One region of the Actinoplanes sp. NPDC051513 genome, then DNA from elsewhere that is predicted to be linked to it. Evidence: riboswitches for the same ligand, from Rfam matches in the RefSeq annotation. Region 1 holds a riboswitch; each other region holds the start of a gene.
What was found. A riboswitch is a leader RNA that binds a small molecule or an ion and turns the genes downstream of it on or off. The one in region 1 is predicted to bind cyclic di-AMP.
Positions count from the first base shown of each region.

Region 1 (5,308 bases):
CGCCCGCGTCCGCTGACGCCGTCGTTCGCCGCCTGGGCCACGCCGCAGCCCGTCGTGATCGGCAGGCCAGGCCCTATGCTGCCCGCATGGTTGATCGACGGCCGTCGCGGACGGTGGCGGGGGAGCGGGCGACGCTGGTGGGGCTCCTGCAGTTCCAGCGGGAATCGCTGGTGCGCAAGGTGACCGGGGTCGGCGACGAGGCGGCGCGCAAGTCGCCGGTCGGCAGCGGCACGAGCCTGCTCTGGCTGGTCAAACACCTCACCTGGGCCGAACTGTCGTGGTTTCTCGTGCGCTTCGCGGGTGAGGACCTCGCCCTCCCGGACGAAGAGGTCCGGGAGGGCGACACCCTGGGCGAGGCGATCGACGCGTACGAGGCCGCGTGGCAACGCGTCGCGCCGGTGCTCGCGGACGGGGACCTCGAGCAGATGATGGCGCGCGACGACGGGCAGCCGCGGTGCAACCTGCGGTTCGTCATCGGGCACATGCTGGAGGAGACGGCCCGGCACGCGGGGCACGCCGACATTCTGCGGGAGCTCATCGACGGATCGACCGGACGGTAGGCGTGATCTACGCCCGGCCCCAGTTCTGGCTGCGCGCGGCCATCGTCGCCTGCGGCGCGGCGGGACTGCTCATGGCGGAGCAACGGCTCATCTACTACACCGCGCAGAGCAACCTGCTGACGCTCGCCTACTTCGTGGGCGCCCTCTACTGGATGGTCAAGCGCGGCACGATCGAGCCGCCCGCGCCCCGTTGGCGCGGCGCGGTCACGCTGTGGATCCTGATCACCTGCCTGATCTCGCATTTCATGCTCAACCACGGCGAGAACCCGCTGCCCGGCCTGGCTGCCGCCGACCCGGGCGAGGCACTGACCAACCGGTCGCTGTTCCTGGTGCACTACGTCGTGCCGGTGCTCGTGCTGGCCGACTGGGTGCTGTTCGGGCCACACCGGATCGTGCGCCGGCGCGACATTCCACTGTGGATCGCCTACCCGCTCGGCTACGGCCTGATGATCGAGCTCCGGGGTGGGCTGCTGCCCGCGGCGCCGGTCCGGTATCCGTACTTCTTCCTCGACCCCGCCGAGCACGGGTACGACTGGGTGGGCTTGCAGTTCGTGCAGCTGGCGGTGGTCTTCGGGGCGCTCGGCGCCGCGGTGGTCGGCCTGGATCGGCTGGCGGCGCTCGCAGGGGCAAAACGGGCGCGCGCCCGGACAAAACCGGCGCGCGCTGGGACCGAACCGGCGGAAGAGGAGATCGATGCGGCGGGCATAGATCTGCAACGATGACGGGATGCGCCGCCCGTTCCGCCTGTCCTATCTGTACGCGCTGATCGGCGCCCTTCTGCTGCTGGCCGGGTTTCTGCTGCTCTACCCCGTGCGGCACACCGAGGGTTTCGGCACCGAGCTGCGCATCAACATCGGGTCCAACCTGCTCGACCTGGTGCTCGCGGTGCTCGTGCTCCAGCCGCTGGTGCTCTCGCTCAACCGCAACTCGGTGCGGTGGCGCAACCGCCTCGACTACCGGGCGGTGATCCGGCGGATCGAACAGGCCCGGGACAACGTGGACGTCTGGAAGTTCTGGACCGGCCTGCTGGAGCCGCGGAACGAGCAGGCCTTCGCCGCCGCGGTGCGGGCCGCGCTCGAGCGCGGGGTGCGCTTCCGCATCCTGCTCACCGATCCGTCGTCGGCGGACGCCGCCGAGCGGGCCCGGCAGGTCGCGCCGACCGACGCGGTCGCGCTGATCCGGCAGAACATCGAACGGCTCGACGATCTCGTACGGTCGTTGCCCGAGCGCCACGCCGAGCTGTTCGAGGTACGGATCAGCCCGGTCGGGCCGGCGCACGCCTGCTACCGGGTGGACGACTGGCTCTCGTACGGCCTGTTCCGCAATCGCCGGGTGAGCGAGAGCTACCAGCGCGAGGTCCGGGTCCGCGGCGACCTGGGCGAGCTGGCGCTGGAGGCGTTCGACAACCGGTGGAACGGCGCGGGCCTGCTGCAGCTCGGCGAGCACCGCCGGATCCGGCTGCGTTTCACGGTGCACGACGCGGTCGTCGAGCACGACCTGCGGTACGTGGTGCACGAGGGCGAGCACTGGGTGAACGTGCATCCGGTCGCGCTGTCACAGGCGTTCCACCCCGATCATCAGGTCACGATCAGCGAGAACGGCCGCAAGCAGTACGTCCTGGCGCCGACGTCACCGGGCGGGGCGGCCGAGGCCTACGCCGCGAAGTACGGGCCCGACCCGGGCGCCGTCCTTCTGCGGCTGGCCGACGCTTAGGCGAGCGCCGGCCGAACCGCGGTCGCGCAGCAGTTGGCGAAACGCCCAGCCAGTACCTCGTTAGCAGGTACTGACTGGGCGCGCGCGGATGCGGGCTAGATGCGGCCGAAGCGGACCTGGCCGGCGTTCCAGATCTGCGCGAGGCGGACGCGGTCGCCCGGTTTCGGGGCGTGCCAGACACGGCCGCCGCCGGCGTAGACGGCCACGTGGTACGCGTGCCGGCCGTGTACCCAGAAGACCAGGTCGCCGGGGCGGGCCGCGGCGCGGCTGATCGGGTGGGCGGCGCGGTACTGGGCGTTCGCGGTGCGGGGCAGGCGGATGTGGGCGGCGCGGTAGGCGTACCCGGAAAGGCCGGAACAATCGAACGCGCCCGGACCCGCTGCTCCGCGCCGGTAGGGCTTGCCGCGCTGGGCGCTGGCGGCGGCGACGATGCGCTTGCCGCGCAGCAGCGCGGCGCCGGCGGGGGAGAGCGGGACGGCGGCGGAGACCGCGGGCCGTGACGATGGCGCCGCCTGGGCGGCCGACGGGGCGAACAGGAGCGACATCAGGGCCAGGAACGCCCAGACGACGGCGAACGTGGGCATGGCGAAGCGGACACGAGCAGACAAGACGATCCTTGGTCCTTCAACCGCCTGCGAGGTTAGCTGTCGGGTTGGGCCTGAAGGCGGCCCGTCGCATCAAGGCGACTTCACCCCGGAGCCGGCGAGCCGGCGAAAAAGAGGGGTCCCCCGCTCCCGCCCACTGAAGTTTCCGATTCGGAGACATGGACCGCACGCGGTGGGCGGGACTCGGCGTCCGCGCGGCGGTGGTGGCCGCTGGTGTTGCAACGCGGCGCAAGACGAGATCGGCCGTCGTCGGGAAAACGGCGGGAAAGCCGGGGGTTGCTCCCGGACGGCTACCCGTGAATCGGGGCGTCCAGCCCGGTGAGGGGCAGACCGGACCCGCCCCAGGCGGACGCGACGATCTCGGCGGCGATCGCGACCGCGGTCTCCTCGGGGGTGCGGGCGCCCAGATCGAGGCCGATGGGAGCGGACAACCGGGCCAGCGCGGCCTCGGAGACGCCGGCCTCGCGCAGGCGGCGCATCCGGTCGGAATGGGTGCGGCGGCTGCCCATCACGCCGATGTACCGCGCCGGGGTGCGCAACGCGACCTCGAGCAGCGGAACGTCGAACTTGGGGTCATGCGTGAGGACACAGAGCACGGTGCGCTCGTCGACCGCCGCGGATTCCAGGTAGAGATGCGGCCATTGCACGACCAACTCGTCGGCCGAGGGGAAACGCTTGCGGGTGGCGAAGACCGGACGCGCGTCGCAGACCGTCACGTGGTAGCCGAGGAAACCGCCTATCCGGGCGACCGCGCCGGCGAAGTCGATCGCACCGAAGACGATCATGCGGGGCGGCGGCAGATAGGTCTGCACGAAGGCCTCCATCTCGTCGAGGCGCTGTTCGCCGTGCGTGCCGAGGTGGACCACGCCGGTGGTGCCGGCCGAGAGCATGCCGGCCGCCTGTTGCTCGGCCGCGCGGTCGAGGCCCGCGTCGCCCAGCGATCCCACGACGTGCGAGGGCCAGACCGCGAGCTGCCTGCCGTTCAGCGAGACGGTCGCGACCGGCCGGCCCGACGCGATCGCCGCGAGAACATCGTCGACGTCGGCGAGGGCTACCGACGGCTGGACCAGGACCTCGATCGTCCCGCCGCACGTCAGGCCCACCTCGAACGCGTCGCCGTCGCTCACGCCGTACGTGTGCTGCTGTGCCTTCTGGGTCTGGATGACCTCTTCGGCGGCGGCGTAGACCGCGCCCTCGACGCACCCGCCCGAGACGCTGCCCAGGACCTCGCCGCGCTCGTTGACCGCCATGGACGAGCCGGGCTGGCGGGGCGCCGACTCCCACGTGCGCACGACGGTGGCCACGGCGAACGCGATGCCCTCCGCGCGCCACGCGACCAGCCCGTCGATGATGTCCCGCACGACCTCACCTTCCGTGATCAAGGGCCGGATCGTCAACGGCTAGTTAAGAGATCCCTTAGGTAGCTGTTGACTTTGATGGGTGCCCGCGCGAGATTCACCGCAACTCCGGGAGGTGCATCGTGCAGGTGCCGGCTCCGTTCGAGTACGAACGTGCCACCACTGTCGACCATGCCATTGGATTGCTGGAACGTCTGGGCAGCTCAGCGCGGCTCGTCGCGGGCGGGCACAGCCTGCTGCCGATGATGAAGCTGCGCCTGGCGAACTTCGAATACCTGATCGACATCAACCCGCTCCACGAGGAGCTGGGCTACATCAACATTAACGCCGACGACGTACGCATCGGGTCCCTGACCCGGCACCGCGAGCTGCTCGAGTCGGACGAACTGGCGGCCGCGTTCCCGATCTTCCGGGAGGCCGAGCGGGTGATCGCCGACCCCGTGGTGCGCAACCGGGGGACGCTCGGCGGGTCGCTGTGCCAGGCCGATCCGAGCGAGGACCTGTCGGCGGTGTGCACGACGCTCGACGCGGCGTGCGTGATCCGCGGGCCGGGGGGCGAGCGGGTCGTCTCGATGGAGGAGTTCCACGTCGGGCCGTACGAAACGGCCGTCGGGGACGACGAGATCCTGATCGAGATCCGTCTTCCGCGCCGGCCCGGGCACGGCAGCGCCTACGAGAAGGTCGAGCGCCGCGCCGGGGACTGGGCCGTGGTGTCGGCCGGCGCCGCGGTGTGGCTCGCCGCCGACGGCACGATCGCGGATGCGCGGGTCGGTCTGGCCGCCGTCGGGCCGAACACCACCGGAATTCCCGAGATCTCGGACACGCTCCGCGGGCGGGCGCCGGACGAGAACGCGTACGAGCAAGCCGGCGCGATCGCGGCCCGCAGCTGCGATCCCGTCACCGACCAGCGCGGGAGCGAGGACTACAAGCGCCACCTCGCGGACGAGCTGACCCGGAGGACCCTGCGCAAGGCCGTCGAGCGGGCGAGGAGCTGAACCGATGCAGGTCACGATGACCGTCAACGACGTCGAGGTCACCCGGGAGATCGAGGGGCGGCTGCTGCTCGTCCACT
Region 1 is NZ_JBITDW010000004.1:120,094-125,401, forward strand. It holds gene ACIA5D_RS15010 (SAM-dependent methyltransferase) at 1-16, shown strand, start outside; gene ACIA5D_RS15015 (DinB family protein) at 87-560, shown strand; gene ACIA5D_RS15020 (Pr6Pr family membrane protein) at 563-1,282, shown strand; gene ACIA5D_RS15025 (hypothetical protein) at 1,287-2,273, shown strand; gene ACIA5D_RS15030 (C40 family peptidase) at 2,369-2,881, opposite strand; cyclic di-AMP (ydaO/yuaA leader) riboswitch at 2,888-3,044, opposite strand; gene ACIA5D_RS15035 (XdhC family protein) at 3,169-4,239, opposite strand; gene ACIA5D_RS15040 (FAD binding domain-containing protein) at 4,359-5,231, shown strand; gene ACIA5D_RS15045 ((2Fe-2S)-binding protein) at 5,236-5,308, shown strand, end outside.

Region 2 (5,308 bases), on a different contig from region 1:
CCCGTTCGTCATGGGGATCATGCTGCCCGTTCATCCGCCCGGGACGGTGTGGTTTTCGTCACGCTCACCGGAGGATGGCCAGGTGGTCGCCAATAGTTACCAAATACGCCGTCACCTGCACGGGCGTCACCCGTGCGGGCGAGTGAACTACGGCGGGTCGTGCCGCATTGTGGCAGGTGGTCCCGTTCGGCACCGCGCCTCGGGATCTTTTTGATGAGGCTTTTGGTTCAAGCCGGTCGCGAAGCTGTCGATGCTGCACGTGAACCCAGGAAGCCGGACGGCCGTACTGGGTAGTGATGGACGTCCCAAGGTCGGTGGTGATGCCCGTCGCTGCGACAGGTGGGGGGCCGATGGTGTCATTGAGACCAACGCGGGTAAGCGTTCTGCTGCGCGACCGACAGCGGCGGCGGCGCGCGAATGCTGTGCCACGAGCCCCCTTCAGGAACATCGCATGCGGCTCTCAGCAATCACCCAGGCGTTCGTGACACTTTCGATCCACCAGCCGGAATCAGTGCGAGCAGTCATTTGTTGTGTAGATGCCAGTAACCGCAAGGTACGAACTGCGGACGTTACGGGGAGGAACTGATGAACACAGGGTTTGCCCGTAACGGGGTAAGTAGTGAACGCAATGAGGGGACCGTGGGCAACGTGGAGAAGAACACCGTGATGCGGACCGACCAGGTCGCCGAGGAGCGTGACCTTGTCGGCGTCTACCTGCACGAAATCTCCCGGACGCCACTGCTGAGCGCAGCCGAGGAAGTCGATCTTTCCAAGCAGATCGAAGCGGGCCTCTACGCGGAGTTCCTGCTCGACGAGGGCGAGACGCCGCGTGGCGTGAGCCGCGAGGAGCTCGAGCGGATCGTCCACGAAGGTCAGCGGGCGAAGGACCTGTTCATCCGGGCCAACCTGCGACTGGTCGTGTCGATCGCCCGGCGCTACGTGCGCTCCGGCATGCCGATGCTCGACCTGATCCAGGAGGGCAACACCGGCCTGGTCCGCGCGGTCGAGAAGTTCGATTACGAGCGCGGCTACAAGTTCTCGACGTACGCGACGTGGTGGGTGCGCCAGGCGATCAGCCGGGCCATCGCCCAGCAGGAGCGCACCGTGCGCCTCCCCGTGCACCTGGTCGAAGACGTCAACCGGATGCGCAACGTCACCCGCCAGCTCGTCCGCGAGCTCGGCGCCGACCCCGAGCCCGACCAGATCGCGAAGGCGCTCGGCGTGACGGTCGAGCGGGTCAACGAGCTCACCCGCTGGGCTCAGGACACCGTCTCCCTCGACACGCCCGTCGGCGACGACGGCGACACCAACCTCGGCGACCTGGTGGCCGACAGCGACGCACCCTCGCCGGAAGAGATCGTGCTGACTGCCCTGGAGCGCCAGCGCATCGAGGGTCTGCTCAACCACCTCGACGACCGGTCGGCCGGCATCATGCGGGCGCGGTACGGCCTCGAGGACGGCCGGGAGCACTCGCTGACCGAGGTGGCCTCGCGCTTCTCGCTCAGCCGCGAGCGCATCCGCCAGCTCGAGATCCAGGCGCTCGGCCGGCTGCGCGAGCTGGCCCGGGCCGAGGGCCTGCAGGCCGCCTGATCTTCGCACTTCCCCCGGATTTCCCTACGCGAAAGGCCGGTACCCCATTGGGTACCGGCCTTCTTGGTTCCGCGGTTGTTACTTGACCCGTCCGTAGCCGTACGGGGTCATGATGTTGATCGTCCTCTTCTTGACCGGCTCGCCCTCGCGTGACGCGTCGATGATCATGCCGCCGCCGACGTACAGGCCGACGTGCCCGAGGCTGCGGTAGAACACCAGGTCGCCCGGCTGCAGTTGCGACTTGCTGATCCGGGCGGTGGCGCTGTACTGCGCGGCCGCGTTGTGCGGCAGCGACTTGCCGGCCTTGGACCAGGCGGCCATGGTCAGGCCCGAGCAGTCGAACGTGTTGGGGCCCGCGTCGCCGTACCCGTAGTAGGCCGGCTTGTTCGCCTGCGTGTACGCGAAGTCGACGGCGATGCCCGCCTTGCCGGAGATGGCGGGCGCCGGGCCGGCCGCTCCCGCGACGCCGGTCTCGGTCGCGCTGCCGTACGCCTGCACACGCATGGCGCGCAGCTTCTTGATGTTCGCCTCGATCGTCTTCTTCCGGGCGTCCATCGCCTTGAGCTGCGCCGCCTGCTTGGCCTGAGTGGTCTTCAGGGCCGCCTGCCGGTCGGCGAAGTTCTGCGTGGTCTCGGTGAAGTCGTTGATGTCCCGCTGATTGGCGCGGTTGATCATCTCGAGGAGGCTCATCTTCTCGACCAGGCCGCCCTGCTCGTTGCCCAGCAGCGCGCTCATCGGCCCCACCCGGCCCTGCATGTAGGCCTGGGAGGCGATGGTCTCGACCTGTGCCTCGGCCACCACGAGCTTCGCCTTGGCGGGCGCGAGCGAGGCCTGGAGGGTCTTCTGGTCGTTCGCCGTCTTGGTCAGGTCGATCTTGAGCTTGTTGTACGACTCGGTGATGTCCTCGAGCTGGTTCGAGGCGGTCTCGATCTGCTTCTTGAGCTCGGTCTCGGACGGCGCCGCGTGTGCCGCGGTCGCCACGGATCCGGTGATCGCGATCGCCATCGCCGCGACCATGAGTGCCCGAAGCCTGGTGCGGGGGGTTGGCACCGGTTGCTGACCTTTCTTCCGCTGCGGCCGCCTACCGGGTTAGCTGACGCCAAATCCGGGCGGTTCAGTGGGCGGGAAGAAGGCCCTGCTGCTCCGCAGATTCAGCCCAGAAACGCGGTTCCCCGGCTCAACTCGGGCCCGCGCTCGCTCCGGGGGAGGGCGTGCGAGGACACCGCGCCGATTGGGCGGCGTTGGCCGGCGCCACCGAGGGATGTGGCTGCGGACCGAACCAACCGCATTAACTTATCGATGCGCGAAACAAAATCAAGGTCTCTACGCGGGATTTAAGGAAAAGGCCAGATATGCGTGATTGATCCCGATAACGCATTGTCATTCGACGAAGACGGCGCGTCATTCTCGCGATCAAATGGGACTTTTCACCGGTTCCACGGGAACCCACGCGTGGCTGACCTTACGCTCGGCCCAGAACGAGAGGAAGGGGATGGTTCCGGCCGCCATCACCAGGATCATGCGGAGGAAGGGCCACCCCGCCCGGCGCGCCAGGTCGAAGGTCAGCACCAGATAGACCATGAAGAGGAAGCCGTGCGCGGGGCCGACGATCGCCACCACGGTGTCGTTGTCGGCGAGGTACTTCAGCGGCATGCCGACCAGGACGAGCGTGAGCAGGCAGACGCCGACGATCCACGCGATGATCCGATAGCGGGTGAGCGCTCCCTGCACGTTCCACGTCCTATTTCGTCGAGGTGTAACCGGGGTAGTCGGCCGGTCCGGCGCCGGGATGGGCTGCGAGCCAGGCGAGGTAGTCGTTGTAGGCGGCCAGCTCGGGGTCGTCTTCGGCGGGCGCCCTGCTGACCGCGACCCGCACGGGCCGGCCGACCGTAACAGGCGAGCCTGGGAGCTTCTCGGGCTCTTCGTCCCTTTCCTCCGGCGCCTCGGCGGGAGGCTCGCGGGCCAGCTGGACCTCGCGGTACCAGAGGAAGGCGAAGAAGGCCGCGAACACCGGCCATTCGAAGGTGTAGCCCCAACTGAGCGTGTTGCCGCCACTGGCCCGGCTGAACTGCCACCACCCCAGCCCGAGGCAGCCCGCGATCGCGACCAGCGCCAGGACATGCCGCACGATCCACGCCGGCGTCCACAGCCCCTTCATGCACACGAGGGTACCGGCGGCACGTTTGCCCGCCGTCGGCGCGGGCAACCGTTCTGCCAGGTGATGACCACGACGGAGGTGCACGATGGCGGACGCCGAGACCGGGACCGGCGTGGACCCGGCCACGCTTGACGACGAGGACCTGTTCCGGGAGTTGTCCAGCCTCTATCGCGCGCGGATGTCCACGCTCCGGCACGGCCCCGGCGCGGCCCTCGACAACCACTTCCGGCGCACTGCCGAGCTGGAGACCGAGTACCTGACCCGCTTCCCGGGCCGCGAGGTGGACCCCGCCCGACTGACGCAGGACTTCTGACCGCCCGCTCGCCCGCCCGCTTGCAGGAGGACCCCCATGACCGACACCCTGCGCGACCGGATGGCGCACGTCGCTGACGCCTATGCCCCACACGAACACCGGCCGCTCGACGGATACCTGGTCGCGATGGGCGCCTTCGGCGCCCTCGCCGCGTCGTTGGCCGGTGCCGCGAAGCTCACCGGCCGGTCGGCGCCGCAGCGACCCGGGATCGCGGACGTGGCGCTGATCTCAATCGCCACGCACAAGCTGAGCCGCCTGCTCGCCAAGGACGCTGTGGCCAGCCCGCTGCGGGCGCCGTTCGCCCGGTACGCCGAGCCGGCCGGCGCCGCCGAGCTCAACGAGGAGGTACGCGATCAGGGCAGCTCGGTCCGGCACGGGATCGGCGAGCTGATCACGTGTCCCTTCTGCCTCGCCCTCTGGGTCGCCACCGGGCTCACCGGCGGCCTGGTCCTGGCTCCGCGGCTGACCCGGCTGGCGGCCACCGCGCTCACCGCCACGGCCGTCTCGGACTTCCTCCAGATGGCCTATGACCGCGCCAAGAAGGCGGCCGAAGCCGACTGAGCGTTCCTGTGGCGCGGGTCACACCCGCTAACGGAATCATGGGGTGCGACCGACAGTTGTGAACGGATGTCGGTGTGTCCAGTGTCCCCGGGCCTCACCCTTTGCCTTTACGGAATACCGTTCGGCTGGAGCCGTATCGTGCCTTTCGCCGCGAGGCGACATGCACACCGACATCTCGTACGCCGCCCCCGGGTTCGCCCGGGGGCGGCGACGTGTTTCAGGGGCTCGCTCCGCGGGGTACTTGATCATTCATGACTGACCGGATCGAGCAACGGGCCGCCGAGCTGCTTCCCGAGGAGCGTGCGGCCGGCAGCGCCGACCCGCGGGCGCAGGCCGAGGCCATCCTGGACGACTCCGACCAGCGCGAAGATACCCCGGAAGCGGTGGAGAACCGCCGCTCCGACGAGGCGGCCACCTCCGCCGAGACCACCCGGTAGAGGCACCGAACTTCCGTGTTCGTCGATGGTCATGGCAATATTCCCCGCGTGTCTGCCCAGAATCGCCGGATTTCTGCGCCGGCGCGTGGCCCCGCTCGTTTGCTGAGCCGTCCCGCGCGCACCCGCAGCACGCGCTCCGCCGCCCTCAGCGGCCCGCACGCGGTCGAACTGGCCGGGCTGCTGCACGAGCTGTCGGTGCGCCTGCTCGGCGCCGAGAGCTTCGCCTCGGCGCTCGAGCGCCTCGCGGCC
Region 2 is NZ_JBITDW010000003.1:818,305-823,612, forward strand. It holds gene ACIA5D_RS13915 (SDR family NAD(P)-dependent oxidoreductase) at 1-12, opposite strand, end outside; gene ACIA5D_RS13920 (RNA polymerase sigma factor RpoD/SigA) at 586-1,590, shown strand; gene ACIA5D_RS13925 (NlpC/P60 family protein) at 1,669-2,595, opposite strand; cyclic di-AMP (ydaO/yuaA leader) riboswitch at 2,651-2,789, opposite strand; gene ACIA5D_RS13930 (DUF3817 domain-containing protein) at 3,004-3,321, opposite strand; gene ACIA5D_RS13935 (hypothetical protein) at 3,332-3,748, opposite strand; gene ACIA5D_RS13940 (DUF6158 family protein) at 3,834-4,061, shown strand; gene ACIA5D_RS13945 (DUF1360 domain-containing protein) at 4,098-4,622, shown strand; gene ACIA5D_RS13950 (hypothetical protein) at 4,874-5,059, shown strand; gene ACIA5D_RS13955 (ANTAR domain-containing protein) at 5,159-5,308, shown strand, end outside.
Region 2: it holds a riboswitch for cyclic di-AMP, as region 1 does, so the genes downstream of both, ACIA5D_RS13925 (NlpC/P60 family protein) here and ACIA5D_RS15030 (C40 family peptidase) in region 1, are expected to answer to the same signal.

Region 3 (5,308 bases), on a different contig from region 1:
ATCGGGCTGATCGGCACCAACGGCTCGGGCAAGTCGACCCTGCTGCGGGCGATCGCCGGGCTGCTGCCGGTGGAGCCGGGCGGCGCGATCTACGCGGCCGGCCAGCCCTCGCTGCTCGGCGTGAACGCGGCGCTGATGAACGACCTCTCCGGCGAGCGCAACGTGACGCTCGGCTGCCTGGCCATGGGCATGACCCCGGCCGAGGTGAAAGGGCAGGTCAAGGACATCATCGAGTTCTCCGGCATCAACGAGCGGGGCGACTTCAGCTCGCTGCCGATGCGGACGTACTCGTCCGGCATGGGCGCCCGGCTGCGCTTCGCGATCGCCGCGGCCAAGAGGCACGACGTGCTGCTCATCGACGAAGCACTGGCCACCGGCGACGCGAAGTTCCGCAAGCGCAGCGAGCAGCGGGTCCGTGACCTGCGCGAGGAGGCCGGCACGGTCTTCCTGGTCAGCCACAGCGAGCAGTCGATCCGGGACACCTGCGAGCGCAGCATCTGGCTCGAGGGCGGCGTGATCAAGGCGGACGGCCCGACCGAGGACGTGCTGAAGGAGTACGAGACCTTCGTGAAGAAATGAGGTCTCGTACTCCTCCAGTCCAGCTATCTGACCGATAGATGCACGTGGTTGGTGTGGTCGCTCGACGGGTCGCCGTTGCCACCCGAGTACGACTTCCAGCCGCTCGAAGGCAGCCAGATGCGCCGGAACCAGATCACGTAGAGCACGCCGATCTTGCTCGAGTTGTTGATGAAGTAGTTCGCCAGGTTGTTCCCGTACGTCTTGCTGCTGCCGGTCGCCACCCCGCCGAACCCACCCTTGTCGGCCGCGAAGTCGCAGGCCCGGCCCTTCGGATGCTCGCCGCTGTTCTGCTCGCGGAAGCAGTGCACGTAGTGGGTGAAGCCGGCCGCCTGGGCCTGCTGCATGGCGTGCAGCATGCGCTGGGTGATGCGGCCACCGCTGGTCGGGTCGTCCACCATGCCGCTGCCACCCTGGAACGCGGACGCGCCCTTGCTGCTGCCGCCGTCGCTCGGCTGCGGGTCGTCCTGCCCGGCGTTGGCCGCCTTCAGCGCGCTCTCGGCCTGTGCCTTGCGCTTGGCCATCACGTTGACCTGCTTCTGCTGGTCACGGATGGTGGCCTCGATCGCGAGCTTCGCCTGGGCCTGGCCGTCGCGGGTGGCCTGGAGTTCGCCGAGAACGGCCTTCTCCTTGACCGCGACCGTCTGCAGCGTCTCGGCCCGGTCCAGGAATCCGCCCGCCGAGCCCGCGGTGAGCAGCGCGCTCATCGGCCCGAGCCGGCCGCTCTTGTACGACTGCTGGATGATCTGGTCGAACGCCTTCTGCCGGGGTCCTAGGTCGGCGTCCAGCTGCTTGAGCTGGGCGGTCAGCCCGGCCTGGCGCTTCTTCGAGGCGGCCAGCGCGTCCTTGGCCTCGAGGTAGCCCTTGGAGGCCGCCTCGACCTGCTCGATCACGGACTTGGAGCCGCCCTCGCCGTCGTCGCCGGTGTCACCCGGGGCCGCGGTGGCCGGGCCCGCGACCGCGATGGCCAGACCGCAGGCGGCCACCAGCATGGCGAGCATCGCCGCTAATCGCCGGCGGACAGTAATGTGCCGCACAAACTGTTCCTTCCGTCGGCCGCCGACCGAGTTAGCTGACGGGTTCGGGACGGAAGTTCCCTACCACGCCTCGTCTTGCGACTCGGCGCGGATTCACCCCAATGGAACTCATGGTTCCCCGGCTCGCCGAAAGGCGATTAGGCGGCGGCCCCCGGGCGGGGACCGTGACCGACCATACCCATGATATCGATTGATCGACAGATCTCGCACTCTGCGCCATTGCCCGATAACCGCCGGTCACTTTCTTACGGAACGTCGCCGAAGGATTACCGAATTTGCGTTTCCTGGGTCCTGAAGTGTTCAGCGACCTCGGGTAAACTCACCCGCGGCTCTGCCGCCGAAGGCGCCGCCCCCGAGGCGCCGGCAGGCCGCCGCCCAATCGCCGCGAGGCGAGCCGGGGACCCATGGTTACTTGGGGTGTATCCGCGCTGAGTCGCAAGACGAGGCGTGGTAGGGATCGCTTCCGTCCCGAACCCGTCAGCTAACCCGGTCGGCGGTAACCCGGAAGGAACCTGGATGACCGTACGCCCCCGTCGCCGGTGGCTGACCCTGGCCCTGGCGCCGCTCGTGGCTGTCTCGTTCTTTGCGGCACCCGCCGCGCCCGCGAGCGCCGATCCCGACGACTCGTCGTCGTCCTCGTCGGCTCAGCCCGACGAAAAGGGTGACGAGATCGAGTCGAACTCCACCCTCAACGACATCCTCGAGTCGTCGAACCGCAAGTTCGTACAGGCGAAGGCCGCGGTCGCGAAGTCGACCACGACCCAGAAGAAGCTGGCCGTCGAGATCAACCTGGCCGAGGCCAAGCGCGACGCGCTGATTCCCGAGGTCAACGCCATCGCATCGCAGCAGTACCGCACCGGCCACCTCGGCGCCGCGAGCTTCCTGCTCGGCAGCCAGGGGTCGGACGACTTCCTCGCCAAGGCGGTCTCGCTCGAGGAGATCAACACCCTGCACGACCGGAAGTTGCACGAGCTGAACGCGGCGATCGACGAGGTCACGGCGAAGAAGAGCGCGCTCGACGCCGAGGTGAAGCAGCAGCAGACCAACCTGGTCGCGATGAAGAAGCAGAAGGACGCGGCCGACAAGGCGCTCGCGCTGGTCGGCGGCAAGAACCTCACCGGCGGCTTCGTCGACGCCGTGTCCAAGGAGGCGGCGCCCGCCCCGCGCAACTCCGACGGCGGTTTCTCGCCGGAGAAATGCACGGTGAACGATCCGACCACGAGTGGTTGCATCACCGCCCGTACATTGCACATGTACCAAGAGGTGAAGAAGGCGGGCTTCAATCGCTTCGTCGGTTGTCACCGCAACGGCGGCCCGTTCGAGCACCCGAAGGGCCGGGCCTGCGACTGGTCGTTGCAGAAGAGCGGATTCTCGGTCGCGCACAACACCGACATGAAGAACTACGGCAACGACCTCATGGCGTTCCTGGTGCGTAACGCCGATCGGCTGGGCATCTACTACGTCATCTGGTTCCAGCAGATCTGGTTCCCGGCGACGGGCTGGAAGTCCTATCACGGCGCGAGCACTCACAAGGACCACGTACACGTCTCGATGCTTTAACGGCCCCGCCGAAGAAGGCCCCCGCGGCATTCCCGCGGGGGCCTTTTCAATATCGGTCAGTCCTGCGGCGCCCGGCGCACCGGAGCGCGCCCGGCCGGCTGGGTCGGCGACGGGCCGACCGGGCCCGCCGGCGGGATCGGCACGGTCACCGGCTTCACCTGGGTCACCTCGATCTCCTTGCCGTGGTGGCTCAGCACGAGGCGGGCCGAGCCGCCGCCGTTGCGCAGCGAGTACGTCACGTCGTCGGCCGTCACGTTCACCCGCAGCCGCAGGCCGCGCCAGAGCATCGAGAACTCCAGGTTGCCGATCCGGCTGGGCAGGCGCGGCGCGAACGACAGCTGACCGTTGAAGTCGCGCATGCCGCCGAGGCCGGCGACCAGCGAGATCCACGTGCCGGCCAGCGACGCGACGTGCACGCCGTCCCGCGAGTTCTGGTGCAGGTCGTGCAGGTCCATCAGCGCGGCCTCGCCCAGGTAGTCGTGGGCGAGCTCGAGGTGGCCGGTCTCAGCGGCCAGGATGGCCTGGATGCACGCCGACAGCGACGAGTCCCGGACGGTCCGAGCGTCGTAGTAGGCGAAGTTGCGCTGCTTCTCCTCCGGCGTGAACGCGTCGCCGCGAATGAACATCGCCATCACCAGGTCGGCCTGCTTGACCACCTGCTTGCGGTACAGGTCGAAGTACGGGTAGTTCAGCAGCAGCGGGTACGCCTCCGGCGGCGTGTTCTCGAAGTCCCACTCCTGGAGCCGGGTGAAGCCCTCCGACTGCTGGTGCACCTGAAGCTCCCGGTCGTACGGGATGTGCACGGCCGCCGCCGCGTCCCGCCAGGAGGCCATCTCCTCGTCGTCCACGCCGAGCTGGCGGGCCAGGTCGGGGTGGCGCTTGGCCGCCTCGACCGCGCTGAACATGTTCTGCTGGGCCATCAGGTTGGTGTAGATGTTGTCGTCCACAACGGCCGTGTACTCGTCGGGGCCCGTCACGCCGTCGATGTGGAAGCGGCCGTGCCGGTCGTGGTGGCCCAGCGAGCGCCACAGCCGGGCGGTCTCGATCAGCAGCTCGAGGCCGACCTCGCGCTCGAAGTCGTAGTCGCCGGTGGCCTGCACGTAGCGGCGGACCGCGTCGGCGATGTCGGCGCCGATGTGGAATCCGGCGGTGCCGGCCGGCCAGTACGCCGAGCATTCCTGCCCGCGGATGGTGCGCCACGGGAAGGCCGCGCCCTGCAGGCCGAGCGTCTGCGCGCGCTCCCGGGCCAGGTCGAGCGTCGAGTGCCGCCAGCGCAGCACGTCGGCCGCCGCGGCCGGCTGGGTGTAGGTGAGCGCCGGCAGCACGAACGTCTCGGCGTCCCAGAAGGTGTGCCCGTCGTAGCCGGGGCCGGAGAGGCCCTTGGAGCCGATCGGGCGCTGCTCGGCCCGGGCGCCGGCCTGGAGTGTGTGGAACAGGCCGAAGCGGACCGCCTGCTGCACCTCGGGGTCGCCCTCGACCTTGACGTCGGAGTGGTCCCAGAAAGCGTCCAGGTATTCCTGCTGGGCCTCGACGAGGCCCTCCCAGCCGTCCAGCCGAGCGCTGGCGAGCGCGGCGCCCACCTGGTCGCGGATGGCGGGCAGCGAGCGGCTCCCGGACCAGCCGTACGCGGCGAGCTTGACCACGCGTAGCTTCTGGCCCGGCTCGAGCTTGGTGGCGACCGTGGTGCGCAGCCAGTCGGGGTGGCCCTCGGTGGTGATGGCGTGCTTGCCGGGCGCCTCGACGAGGTGTTCCATGGCCGCGGCCATCCGCAGGTCGCTGGCCTTGGTGCGGTGCACCAGCAGGCCACCGGTGCGCTGCTCGAGCATCTCCTCGGCCTGCAGCGGGTGGTCGAGCACGGCCGCGACCCGCGGGTCCTTGCTCATCGGCGGCAGCTGCTCGTTGGCGACCAGCTCGGACTGCAGGATCAGCCGGCAGGAGGCGTCGAGCGGCTCCACCTCGTACAGGAAGGCGACCACGGCGCGCTGGGTGAACGAGACCAGGCGCACGGTGCGTACGCGGATGGCCTGGCCGGACGGGGAGACCCACTCGACGTTGCGCTCGAGCGTGCCGGCTCGCAGGTCGAGCACGCGCTCATGGGAGCGCAGCTCGCCGTACCGCACGTCGAACGGCTCGTC
Region 3 is NZ_JBITDW010000010.1:220,552-225,859, reverse strand. It holds gene ACIA5D_RS30185 (ABC transporter ATP-binding protein) at 1-579, shown strand, start outside; gene ACIA5D_RS30180 (coiled-coil domain-containing protein) at 603-1,577, opposite strand; cyclic di-AMP (ydaO/yuaA leader) riboswitch at 1,618-1,767, opposite strand; cyclic di-AMP (ydaO/yuaA leader) riboswitch at 1,976-2,126, shown strand; gene ACIA5D_RS30175 (coiled-coil domain-containing protein) at 2,130-3,173, shown strand; gene ACIA5D_RS30170 (glycoside hydrolase family 65 protein) at 3,230-5,308, opposite strand, start outside.
Region 3: it holds a riboswitch for cyclic di-AMP, as region 1 does, so the genes downstream of both, ACIA5D_RS30175 (coiled-coil domain-containing protein) here and ACIA5D_RS15030 (C40 family peptidase) in region 1, are expected to answer to the same signal.

Region 4 (5,308 bases), on a different contig from region 1:
CAGCGCTCGCCGTCACCCTTTCCGCGGAACTCCAGCGCCACGCCCCGCACGGCCAGGAGCAGCAGCAGCGCGGCGACCGGGAGATAAAGGCCAGAAAGCAGCGCGGCATACCAGGCGGGGAAGGCTGCGAAAGTTACCCCGATCGCGGCGACCAGCCACACCTCGTTGCCGTCCCAGAACGGGCCGATGGTGCGCACGATCGCGCCGCGCTCGTGGTCGTCGCGGCCGAGCAGCGGACCGAGGACGCCGACGCCGAAGTCGAAGCCCTCGAGGACGAAGAACAGGACCCAGGCGAGCACGACGATCGAGAACCAGAAGGTGATCACAGCGGAGGTCCCCTCAGTAGACGGGCGCTAGTTCGGGTGATTTGTCCGGCGCATCCGCGGGCGGCGCGAGCGGCTGCCGGGCGAGATGACGGATCAGGCGGAACCAGACGACGGCGACCACCCCGTAGATCACGGCGAAACCGATCAGCGAGGCGAGGACCTCCGCGCTGGTCAGGCCGGGAGAAATGCCGTCGGAAACTTTCGTGAGGCCGAACGCGATCCACGGCTGCCGCGCGGTCTCGGTGAAGATCCAGCCGAGCGTGTTGGCCGCTGCCGGCAGCAGCGGGATCAGCGGCAGCCACCGGGTCAGCCAGCGGGGGGCGGCACGATTCTTTCGGGTACGCCAGAGGTAGAACGCGGCAACGGCGGCCGCCAGCATCCCGGCCCCGATCATCAGGCGGAACGTCCAGAACGCCACCGGGATCATCGGCACGTAGCTGCCCGGCCCGTACTGCGCCGCGTACTGCGCCTGCAGGTCGTCGATGCCCTGGACGGTGGCGCCCGGCGAGCCCTTGGCGAGGATCGACAGCAACCAGGGAATGTCCAGCGTGAACGACGGCAGTGGCTTGCCGGTGGTGATGATCGAGAACGGCGCGCCCTTGGTCGTCTCGTAGAGGGCCTCGGCGGCGGCCATCTTCATCGGCTGGACCTCGGTGATCACTTTGCCCAGGTGGTCGCCGGTCACCGCGGTGGCCGCCCCGCCCGCCAGCATCACCCAGGCGCCGAGCCGCGCGAGGGTCCGGTGTGCGGGCTCGGCCGCCATGCGCCACACCGCGATGGCGAGCAGCAGCGCGCCGCCGATCATCGCGGCCCCCGACAGCGTGTGCGGGAACGCGGCGAGGTTCACCTTGTTCAGCAACAGCTCGGAGAACGACGTGAGGCGCGCCCGGCCGGTCGCCGGGTCCATCTCGTACGCGATCGGGTTCTGCATGAAGCTGTTGGCGGCCAGGATGATGAACGCCGACAGGATCGTGCCCAGCGAGACCACCACGATCGTGGCCGCGTGCGCGAGGCGGGGCAGCCGGTCCCAGCCGAAATACCAGAGCGCCAGGAACGTGGCCTCCAGGAAGAAAGCCAGCATCCCCTCGATGGCGAGCGTCGGGCCGAAGACGTCGCCGTAGAACTTCGCGAACGCGCTCCAGCCCATGCCGAACTGGAACTCCTGCACGAGCCCGGTGACCACGCCGACCGCGAACGTGACGATGAGAAGTTTTCCGACGAACTTCGTGAGATCACGGAACTTGTCGTTCTTCGTGCGCAGCCACGTGATTTCCAGGCCGGCCGCGATCGCGGCGAGGCTGATCGACAGCGGCACGAAGAAGTAGTGGTAGATCGTCACCACCGCGAACTGCAACCGCGTCAGGTCGAGCACGTCCATGCGAGTTCCCCCCTCTACGACGTCTCGTAGTAGATACTACGACGTGTAGTACGACGCCGTGCAGTAGAGTGGGACACATGGCGCTGGGAGACCTGGAACGTGAGGTCATGACGGTTCTGTGGGACGCCGCGGAACCGCTCACGGTGCGGCAGGTGCACGAGTCGCTGAGTCGCGACCGCGACCTCGCCTACACGACCGTGATGACCGTGCTCGACCGCCTGGCCAAGAAATCGGTCGTCGTGCAGCAAAAAGCAGACCGCGCCTACCGGTACGTCCCGGCGCAGTCCCGCGAGGAGATGACCGCGTCCGTCATGCTCGACGCGCTCAGCGCCACCCCCGACCGCGACGCCGCCCTCGCGTATTTCGTCGGGCAACTTTCGCCGGATGCGCTGCAAGCCGCCATCGAAGCCGCCCGTAAGGGATGACGGCGCTGCTGCTCGGCGCGCTCGGGCTCACCCTGTCGCTGATCGTGCCCGGCCTGCTCGCGCGGGCACGCTGGCCCGACCGGGCGCCCGCCGCCGCCGTGCTGCTGTGGCAGGCCATCACCCTGGCCGCGGTGCTCTCCGCGCTCGGTGTCGTGCTCGCGGCCCCCGAGGAGCTGACCCGCGCCGCCGGCTCCGGAAAACCGGTCACCGCCGCCGCGCTGATCGGCGCCCTCGCCGTGGCGGCGGTCATCGTGCTGCGGCTGCTCGTCTCGCTGTGGGGAGTTTCGCGGCGCTCGCGCGCCCGCCGCGCGAAACATCGCCTCCTCGTCGACCTGCTCGACCGGGCCGAGCAGCGCCAGGAGCTCGACGCCGGGAACGTCCGGGTCCTCGCCGGAAACTTGCCGCTCGCCTACTGCGTGCCGGGCCGGGAGGCGCGCGTGGTGCTCAGCGACGGCGCCCTGCGGCTGCTCGACCGCGACCAGGTCGACGCCGTCCTCGCCCACGAGCAGACCCACCTGCGCCACCGGCACGAGATGGTGATGGAGTCGTTCACCGCCTTCTATCGCGCCGTGCCCCGCCCCGTGCGCAGCCGGGCGCCGCTGGACGCCGTACACGTGCTTCTGGAGATGGTGGCCGACGACGCCGCCAGAAAACGTGTCGGCGCCGCGCCGCTGCGCGGCGCGCTGGAGCGGCTGACCGACGCCGTCCCCCTGGCGGAGGAAGTCGTGCCCGAACGAAACTCGCAACGGCGCCGGCTCGACCGCCTTGCGGCCCCGCAGCGACCCTCGACGGCCCTCAACGCGGGCGTCGCGGTCGTGGCGCTTGCCCTGCTCGTGCTACCCACGGTGATCCTGGTCGTCCCCTGGCTCGACCGGGCGCTGGACGCCTGGCCACTGTGATCACACTGGGTAGCGAAGGCCGTGCAGGAAGTTTCCCCGCCGTGGCAACTTCAGTTAACGACATGATCGAGGGTACGGTGGTCGGCGGTCCGGCAGCCCCCCATCGTCCATCCGGCCGATCTGACGGATCACCGCCTAATCGCCGCGTGCGGCGAACCGGGGACCCGAGTAGTCGGGGTGAAGCCGCAGTCCCCCTGCGGCCGGGCGCGCTTCCCGCCCGAACCCGTCAGCTAACCCGGTCGGCGGCGCTAGGGAAGAAGGGATAACGCACCTACGTGAAACGGATTGGGGCGCGCCGCGCCGCAGTTCTGCGCAGCCTGGTCTGCGCCGTCGCCGCGGTCGGGATCGTTCTCACCGGCCCGTCCGTAGCGCAAGCAGCACCGTCTCCGGCCAGCGTCGAGGCCGAGATCGACAAGCAGTGGAACCAACTCGAGCCGGTCATCGAGCAGTACAACGACGTGCACGGCAAACTGCTCAAGAACCAGGCTCAGCTGAAGAACCTCACCAAGCAGCTCACCCCGCTCCAGGTGCAGGTGGACGTCGCCCTGTCTCAGGTTCGTGGAATGGCCGTCGACGCGTACATGCAGGGCGCGCCGAACGCATTCAACGCCATGATCGTCAGCGGTTCGCCCACCGGGCTGACCGCCAAGCTGACCTATCTCGATCAGCTTGCGCGGCACCAGCAGGACCAGATCGCCGGCGTCGCGAAACTTCGCGACAAGTACGCCGGCATGAAGTCCGACCTGGACGTGCTGACCAAGTCGATCGCGGCCCGCGATGCCGACCTGGCCAAGCAGAAGACCGCGATCCAGAAGAAGATCGACGGCCTGCAGAAGCTGCGGCTCCAGGCGTACGGGGCGGCCGGCGAGTCCGACGGCCCGTACAAGACCGGACCGTGCCCCGCCACCTACAACAACGACGCGGGCGGCCGTGCGGCGCAGAAAGCCTGCGACCTCATCGGCAAGCCCTATGTCTTCGGTTCCGAGGGTCCGAACAGCTACGACTGCTCGGGTCTGACGAAGGCGGCGTGGGCCAGCGTGGGTGTGCACCTCGAGCACTACACGAAGGACCAGTGGAACGAGGGCAAGGCGGTGTCCCGGGCCAACCTGCAACCGGGCGACCTGGTCTTCTACTACCCAGGGAGCCTTCATCATGTCGCCATCTACATCGGCGACGGGATGGTGGTGCACGCCCCGCACACGGGTGACCATGTGCGGATGGCTACGATCGACCGGGGGCCGATCGCCGGCTACCGGCGGCCGGGCTGAGTTTCTTCCGTACGCGAAAAGGGGTCGCCGGACGAAATCCGGCGGCCCCTTTCGTGTTGGTCAGCTTCCCGGCCGAGGATTTGCCGGGTGATCCCGCAGCCGGCGCCGGTCTTGCCGAAGTACAGGTCGGTCATGTCGGTGAAGCCCTCGTCGAGCCAGGGCGAGGTGTACTCGTCTTGCCCGCGCGGCCCTCATTCCATCGGCGGCGGGGCGGACTCCTGCATCCGGTGATACCGGTAGAGCTTCGTCAGCAGCGTCGTCAGCTGCTCGCGCTCCGCCCGGTCGAGGGGCTCGAGCAGCTCGTCCTGGATGGAGCCGGCCTGGCGGGCCAGCTGCTCGGTGCGCGCGCGGCCCTGGTCGGTGATCATGATGATGTTCCGGCGGCGGTCGTCCGGGTTGGGCACGCGCCGGATGAAGCCGGCGGCCGCCATCTCGTTCAGCGCCTTGACCATGTCGCTGAGGTGGATCCCGACGCGCCGGCCGAGGTCGGCCTGGCTGGCCGGGCCCTTCATGGCCAGCGAGGAGAGCACGCGGTAGTGGTACCCGCGGGCGCCGACGTCGGCGAACCGGGCGCTGACCATACGTCCCGCGTACCCGGCGGTCTGGGTCAGCAGCCAGCTGGGCAAGTGCTCCACGTCCTCCACGTGACCACCCTAACATTCGTACACCTAACATTTGCCGTTCTAACGTTAGCGACACTAACGTTAGTGGCATGAACGAATATCGCGTCCACGTTCCGCAGGCGGACCTCGACGACCTCAACGACCGGCTCGCCCGCACCCGGTGGCCCGACGAGCTGCCCGGCGCCGGCTGGGACTACGGCATCCCGCTCAGCCGGGTACAGGAGCTCGCCCACGCCTGGGAGAAGCTCGACTGGCGTGCCCACGAGGCGCGGCTCAACGCATACCCGCAGTTCACGGCCACGATCGACGGCGAGAACGTCTGGTTCCTGCACATCCGCTCGGCGTCGCCGGACGCGATCCCGCTGATCCTCACCCACGGGTGGCCCGGC
Region 4 is NZ_JBITDW010000002.1:865,329-870,636, forward strand. It holds gene cydB (cytochrome d ubiquinol oxidase subunit II) at 1-326, opposite strand, end outside; gene ACIA5D_RS09320 (cytochrome ubiquinol oxidase subunit I) at 340-1,704, opposite strand; gene ACIA5D_RS09325 (BlaI/MecI/CopY family transcriptional regulator) at 1,782-2,129, shown strand; gene ACIA5D_RS09330 (M56 family metallopeptidase) at 2,126-3,028, shown strand; cyclic di-AMP (ydaO/yuaA leader) riboswitch at 3,151-3,289, shown strand; gene ACIA5D_RS09335 (NlpC/P60 family protein) at 3,304-4,296, shown strand; gene ACIA5D_RS09340 (MarR family winged helix-turn-helix transcriptional regulator) at 4,488-4,940, opposite strand; gene ACIA5D_RS09345 (epoxide hydrolase family protein) at 5,009-5,308, shown strand, end outside.
Region 4: it holds a riboswitch for cyclic di-AMP, as region 1 does, so the genes downstream of both, ACIA5D_RS09335 (NlpC/P60 family protein) here and ACIA5D_RS15030 (C40 family peptidase) in region 1, are expected to answer to the same signal.